Regions from separate parts of the Allobosea sp. RAC05 genome, predicted to be linked through region 3. Evidence: predicted binding sites of a transcription regulator. Region 3 holds the regulator's gene; each other region holds the start of a gene.
The links. The regulator PhoB, encoded in region 3, activates phosphate uptake and scavenging genes when phosphate is short. The targets are predictions, from matches to a motif close to TGTCATNNANCTGTCAT.
Positions count from the first base shown of each region.

Region 1: the regulator PhoB is predicted to act here: its motif matches at 1,350-1,366, upstream of BSY19_RS13510 (ArsJ-associated glyceraldehyde-3-phosphate dehydrogenase).
Region 2: the regulator PhoB is predicted to act here: its motif matches at 1,507-1,523, upstream of BSY19_RS12915 (alpha-D-ribose 1-methylphosphonate 5-triphosphate diphosphatase).

Region 1 is NZ_CP016464.1:2,117,250-2,119,506, forward strand. It holds gene BSY19_RS13500 (arsenate reductase/protein-tyrosine-phosphatase family protein) at 1-731, opposite strand, end outside; gene BSY19_RS13505 (arsenate reductase ArsC) at 728-1,276, opposite strand; gene BSY19_RS13510 (ArsJ-associated glyceraldehyde-3-phosphate dehydrogenase) at 1,411-2,257, shown strand, end outside.
Region 2 is NZ_CP016464.1:2,004,147-2,006,403, reverse strand. It holds gene dusA (tRNA dihydrouridine(20/20a) synthase DusA) at 1-204, opposite strand, end outside; gene BSY19_RS12915 (alpha-D-ribose 1-methylphosphonate 5-triphosphate diphosphatase) at 309-1,457, opposite strand; gene BSY19_RS12910 (PhnD/SsuA/transferrin family substrate-binding protein) at 1,614-2,257, shown strand, end outside.
Region 3 is NZ_CP016464.1:4,453,595-4,455,851, forward strand. It holds gene BSY19_RS24605 (TIGR03862 family flavoprotein) at 1-747, opposite strand, end outside; gene phoB (phosphate regulon transcriptional regulator PhoB) at 906-1,604, opposite strand; gene phoU (phosphate signaling complex protein PhoU) at 1,763-2,257, opposite strand, start outside.

The sequences.
Region 1 (2,257 bases), 2.3 Mb from region 3:
GTCGCTGCAGCAGGATCGTCCAGCCCCCAATGCACGCGCAGCGGCACGCCAGGGAAGGCGGGGCAGGCGCTCTCGCTGGCGTCGTCGCAGACCGTGACGACGAGGTCGAGCGGCGCTACCTCCGGCCCCAGGAACTCGTCCCAGGATTTCGACCGCATCTCGGAGATGTCGTAGCCGAGATCGGACAGGAGACGCAGGGCCAGCGGGTGGGGGGCCTCCTGCGGGCGCGAGCCGGCCGAGAAGGCCTGGATCCGCCCCAGCCCCTCGCGGTTGAGCACAGCCTCGGCCATGATCGAACGGGCCGAATTCCCGGTGCAGACCACCAGGACGCGCAAGGGCCGCTCGCTCGCCACCGGGTCGCGGCGCGCCGGAAAGGCGGGCGCCGCATCCGCACAGGGCAGGGGGCCTTCAGTGCAGCAGGCCTCGGCCAGGAAGGCCTGGAGCGCATCGGCGCGCGCGGCCTGGGCGGCGAAGATGATGTGGCGGCCCTCGCGCCGCGACGCCAGCAGCCCGACCTGCTCGAGCGCGGCCAGATGCGCGGACAGCGTGTTGTGCGCGACCGCAAGAAGACGGCCGATATCGCCGGCCGCCAGGCCATGCGGCCGGTAGCGCATCAGCAGCCGGACGATCTCGAGCCGGGTCGGCTGCGCCAGCGCCCCCAGCAGGGCGACGGCGTCCATCGTGTCGAGCTTCGGCGTGGGCCGTCCTGCGTTGGGCCGTCTGGGCGTCAAGCGGCGTCTTCCCTCGGTGCTGAAGGAACGCCGGCGGGTTCGCGGCGCCCCTTGTCCTGGCCGATCGCGTCGAGTCGATGCTGCAGCGCCATGCCCTGCAGGGTCGCCAGCGGCAGGCTCGCGAAGATCGAGATGCGGTTGTTGAGCATGCGGTAGGCGTCGGCAAAGGCAAGCGCCTTCTGGACATCGTCGCCCTCGAAGGCGGCGGGGTCGGGCAGCGTCCACAGGGCCGTCGTCGGATTGCCGGGCCAGGCAGGCGGCACCGCGTTGGCGGCGGTCTCGGAGAGGGTGAAGACGAAGTCGAGCTCTGGCGCTCCCGGCCTGGCGAAGTCGTCCCAGCTCTTGGGCGCCAGACCGGTGAGGTCGTGGTTCAGCGAGGTCAGCAGCCGCACCACGAAGGGATTGATCTGCGGCCGGGGCTGCGAACCGGCGCTGAAGACGGTGAACGTGCCGCCGGGCAGGCGGCGCATGATCGATTCGGCCATGATCGAGCGGGCGTGGTTGCCCTTGCAGACGAAGAGAACCTTGAGAGGGGACGTTTCCATGTCTTCATCTCATTATGTCGGTGAGGGACAACATAATAATTGTCGCGCAACATGTCGGAGTCAACCGACATGTTGACATGTTCCCGTCATCCGGTTCATGGACGCTGCAGGTCGTGGGGCAGGGAGCAGGGATCATGAGGGTCGGCATCAATGGCATGGGGCGCATCGGGCGGCTGGCGCTGCGGGCGGCTTTGGGCGCGGCCGACCGGCAGGGCGACGATCCGCGCGCCGGCAACCGGCTCGACATCGTCCATCTCAACGAGATCAAGGGCGGCGCGGTTGCGACCGCCCATCTCCTCGAATTCGACAGCATGCAGGGGCGCTGGCGCGGCGGCATCGCGAGTGCCGGGGAGGACGCGATCACGATCGGCGACCGCCGCTTAAGCTTCTCGGCGGAAGCTGCGCCAGGCGACATTCCCTGGGGCGATCTCGGCGTCGATGTGGTGCTCGAATGCACGGGCAAGTTCCTGACGCCCGCGACGCTGGAGGGGCATCTGAAGCGCGGCGCCAAGCGCGTCATCGTCGCCGCCCCCGTGAAGGACGCGTCCGTCCTCAACGTCGTTGTCGGCGTCAACGAGCATCTCTACGACCCGGCCTCGCATCCGATCGTCACCGCCGCCTCCTGCACCACCAACTGCCTCGCCCCGGTGGTGAAGGTCGTGCACGAGAACCTGCGTATCCGGCACGGGCAGATCACCACGATCCATGACCCGACCAACACCAATGTCGTGGTCGATGCGCCCCACAAGGATCTCCGCCGCGCCCGCTCGGCCATGCTCTCGCTGCAGCCGACGACGACCGGCAGCGCCACTGCGATCGCGCTGATCTACCCCGAGTTGAAGGGCAAGCTCGACGGCCACGCCGTGCGCGCCCCCGTCCTCAACGCCTCGCTGACCGACTGCGTCTTCGAGCTGGAGCGGCCGACGACCGCAGGCGAGGTCAACGCCCTGTTCGAGGCGGCGGCGCGGGGGCCGCTCGCCG
Region 2 (2,257 bases), 2.4 Mb from region 3:
TTGCAGCGCGACCGGATGTTCGACCGCGTCGAAGCCGATCAGCCGCGGGCGGTCACCCCGGATCACCGCCTGCGCGGTCACCATCTCGGTGTAGAGCCGGGCGCGGCGCGACATCAGGCGGTGGATGACGCGGCAATGCCGGTCGGTCCAGTCCATCATCGGCGCGACGGAAAAGCGCAGCAGCTCGGGCGAAAGGGCGGTCATGGCGGCTGACTAGCCGAAAATGCGACGCGATGCACCTGCGGCGGCCACCCGCAGGATCGGGCCGCGACCAGCCCCGGGCGCAAGCGCCACGAGGCCCGCGAGCCTCACCCCAGCAGGCGCTGGTCGGCGAGATGGACGAGCCGGCCGGCGGCGATGGTCGCGACGATGCGGGGATGGGGGCCATCCTCGACGAGAACGAGATCGGCGCGCTTGCCCGGCGCGATGACGCCGCGGTCGTCCAAGCCCAGCGCCTGCGCCGGAGCGCGCGAGACCAGCGCCCAGGCCTCGGCGAAGGAGGCCGCGCCGCGGCGCGCCAGCAGGAACGGCGCGAGCGCCAGCGCCGGATAGTAGTAGTCCGAGGCCAGGATGGTGCAGAGCCCGGCCCGCACCATCTCCTCGGCGCTCGGGCAGCCGGTATGCGAGCCGCCGCGCACGACATTGGGGGCCCCGAAGACGATCGCCTCGCCATGGGCGTCGGCCGCGCGTGCGGTGGCCTCGTCGATCGGGAACTCGGCGACGGTCACGCCCAGCGAACGGTACCAGGCGCGCATGTCGGGCGTCATGTCGTCATGGGAGAACATCGTCACGCCGGCTGCGCGCGCCGCCGCGGCAAGCCGCGTGATCGAGCCCTCGACCTCGGGCTTGCGGGCATAGACGGCCTCGACCAGCGCCATGAAGGCCTCCGTCGAGAGGCCCGTGCGCTCGACCATCTTGCCGATCTTGTCGGGGCGCTGGCGCGTCTTCAGCGTGCCCTCGGTGTGGTCGTTGAAGGCGAGCACGCCGACGCGGCCCTCGGCCAGCCAGTCGAGGATCTGCGGCTCGGCATCGAGGTTGAAGGTCTCGTGGCGCAGATGGAAGCGGGTATCGGCGCCCAGTTCCGGCTGCAGCCGCGCGATCGCCTCGGCCAGGGCGCGGGCGTTCTGCGCCCCGCGCAGGCCCGGTTCCCAGGACCAGGTCACGCCGTGGAAGGCGGTGGTGATGCCATTGGCGAGCAGGGCCCGGTCGGCATCCTTCAAAGCGAGGTCGATGTCGAAGGCAACCCGCGGCCGGGGCATGATGTGGCGCTCGAAGGCATCGCCATGGCAGTCGACGAGCCCCGGCAGCACGAGGAGCCCGGTCGCATCGAGCCTGAGAGCGCCCGCGCGCGGCGCGGTGTCGAAGGCAGCGATCAGGCCGTCAGCCACAGCGAGGTCGCGACGCTCGAGGCCATCGCCCAGGATATCGCCGCCCGTAATCGAAATCGCCACATCCATCTCCCTGCCGCGATCGAAGGGTGCGGCCGACCGCGCATGGAATCCGGGGATGACGGCCGCATGACAGACTTCGTCACCGAACCGTCAAGCAGCCGTCACCCCTGCGTCGCAAGGCTTCACTAGCCGCTGACCCATCGTTAAACGGGAGACCGCCCCATGCTGAAGCCCATCGCCGTCGCGCTGCTCGCCGCAGCGGCCGCCTTCGCCACGCCTGCCGCCCAGGCGCAGGACGCGATCCGCTTCGCCGTCACCGACATCGACGGGGCGGAATCGCTCCAGCGCGAATTCGGCCCGTTCAAGGCCGCCTTCGAGAAGGTCGCCGACGTCAAGGTGCAGTTCTTCGCGGTGTCGGGCCGCACGGCCGCCGTCGAGGCGATGGCCGCCGGCCAGGTCGACTTCGTCCTGACCGGGCCGGCCGAGTATGTCGTGTTCAAGGCCCGCACCCAGGCGGTGCCGGTGGTCGGCTGGCAGCGCCCGGACTATTTCAGCCAGGTCGCGGTCCTCGCGAACGGGCCGATCAAGAGCGTCGCCGATCTCAAGGGCAAGACGATCTCCTTCGGCGAGATCGGCTCGACCTCGCAGCATCTCGGCCCCGCGCAGGCGCTCGCCGATTTCGGCCTGAAGTACAATGTCGACTACAAGCCGATCTTCGTGAAGCGCAATGTCGCGGTCGAGGCGATGAAGCGCGGCGACATCGCCGCCATCGGCCTTAACCTCACCCATCTCCAGCGCATCCGCGAGAGCGACACCAAGACCGGCTTCACCGTGGTGGCCCGTGGCCGCGACCTGCCCAACGACGT
Region 3 (2,257 bases):
CGGCCCCGACAGCGCATAGATCGCGCCGCCCTCGAGTCCATGGGCGTCGATCATCGCCTCGCCAACAATCTCTTTGCCGGCAAATTTCAAGGTGATCCGCTTCAATGGCACGCCGGCGAAACGCTCGCGCAGCGTCGGCGACCAGGCCACCGCGAAGCCGCCATTGGCGGGCCGCAAGGGCGAGACGGCAACGCCCCTCCCCGCCAGCAGCGGCACCCAGCCGCCATCGGAGCCGAGCCGCGGCCAGCTTGCCCCGCCCAGCGCCAGCAGCGTCGCATCGGGGGTGAGCGTCACCGTCTCGCCGGCCGCCGTGGCGAAGGTCAGCGCTCCCTCGGCCCAGCCGGTCCAGCGCCGGCCGGCTTCGAGCCGCACGCCGAGCCCGTCGAGCCGGCGCAGCCAGGCGCGCAGCAGCGGCGAGGCCTTCATCGCCTTGGGGAAGACGCGCCCGCTGGTGCCAATGAAGCTCTCCGCGCCCAGCCCGTCGGCCCAGTCGCGCAGCGCCTGCGGCGGGAAGGCGTGAACCGCGGGTTCGAGCCAGTCCCGCGCCGCGCCGTAATGCGGCAGGAAGGTCTCCAGCGGCTCGGAATGGGTCAGGTTGAGCCCGCCGCGCCCGGCGAGCAGGAACTTCCGCGCCGGCGACGGCATCCGCTCATGGATCGTGACGCGATGGCCGGCCTGCGCCAGCCGCTCGGCGGCGATCAGCCCGGCGGGGCCGGCGCCGATGATGGCGATGTCTTTGCTGTGCATCGGGCCGGCTTGCGCCGTCGGACGCCGCGGGTCAAGCGAGGCGGGCCAATGCCGCCGTCATTCTCGGGCGGACCGAAGCGCAGACCCGAGAATCTCGATCAGGATCATCTCCCGCGAGAGATGCTCGGGTCGAGCCCGAGCATGACGCCTCCTCGCCTTCAAACCCGCGCAAATGTCTCGTCGAAGGCGTAGCCCGCGCCGCGGACCGTGCGCAGCGGGTCCTTGGCGTCGCCCGGCGTGATCGCCTTGCGCAGACGCCCGACATGGACGTCGACCGTGCGCTCGTCGATGTAGACGTCGCGGCCCCAGACAGCGTCGAGCAGTTGCGCGCGCGAATAGACCCGGCCCGGCGCCTGCATCAGGAATTCGAGCAGGCGGAACTCGGTCGGGCCCAGATGCAGCTCCTCGCCGGAGCGGCGCACGCGCCGCGTCGTGCGGTCGAGTTCGAGATCGCCGGCCGTCAGCAATCCGGCGACATGGCCGGGCTTCGCCCGGCGCAGCAGCGCCTGGATGCGCGCAATCAGCTCCGGCAGCGAGAACGGCTTGACGACATAGTCGTCAGCGCCGGTGGCGAGCCCGCGCACCCGCTCGGTCTCCTCGCCCCGTGCGGTGAGCATGATGATCGGCACCCGCTCGGTGTCGCGCCGCGCCCGCAGCCGGCGGCAGAGTTCGATGCCCGACAGCCCCGGCAGCATCCAGTCCAGCAGCACGAGATCGGGCGTGTTGTCGCGCAGGTGCAGCTCGGCGTCGTCGCCGCGCGCCACGCTGTCGACCACGAAGCCCTCGGCCTCGAGATTGTAGCGCAGCAGCAGGGTGAGGGGTTCCTCGTCCTCGACGATCAGGATGCGGGCGGCCATGGCACGGTTCCGTTCTTGGCGTTTGTGCCGAAACGCATCGTCATGCTCGCCCTTGTGGCGAGCATCCACGTCTTGAACGCGGGGTGGGTCCGGCGAAGACGTGGATGGTCGGGACAGGCCCGACCATGACGGCGAAGGCTCCGGCGCAGTCGGTGTTGTCAGCTTCCCGTCACGGCCTCGACCGTGATGTCGGTGGTCTCGAGCTTGGGCCGGTTGATGTCGAGCGACTCGCCGGTGACGAGATAGTGGATCGTCTCGGCGATGTTGGTGGTGTGGTCGCCGATGCGCTCGACGTTCTTGGCGCAGAACAGGAGATGCGTGCAGAAGGTGATGTTGCGCGGATCTTCCATCATGTAGGTCAGAAGCTCGCGGAAGAGCGAGGTGTAGAGCGCGTCGATCTCGCCGTCGCGGTGCCAGACCTCGAGCGCCTTCTGCTCGTTGTTGGTGGCGTAGGCGTCGAGCACGTCCTTGAGCTGCGCCTGGACCAGCCGGCTCATATGCTCGAGCCCGACCACGGCCCGGTGCGGCGGCGAGAACTGGCCCGAGATCGCCACGGCGCGCTTGGCGATGTTCTTGGCGAGGTCGCCGACGCGCTCGATGTCCGACGCGATCCGGATCGCCGAGATCAGCTCGCGCAGGTCGTTGGCGAGCGG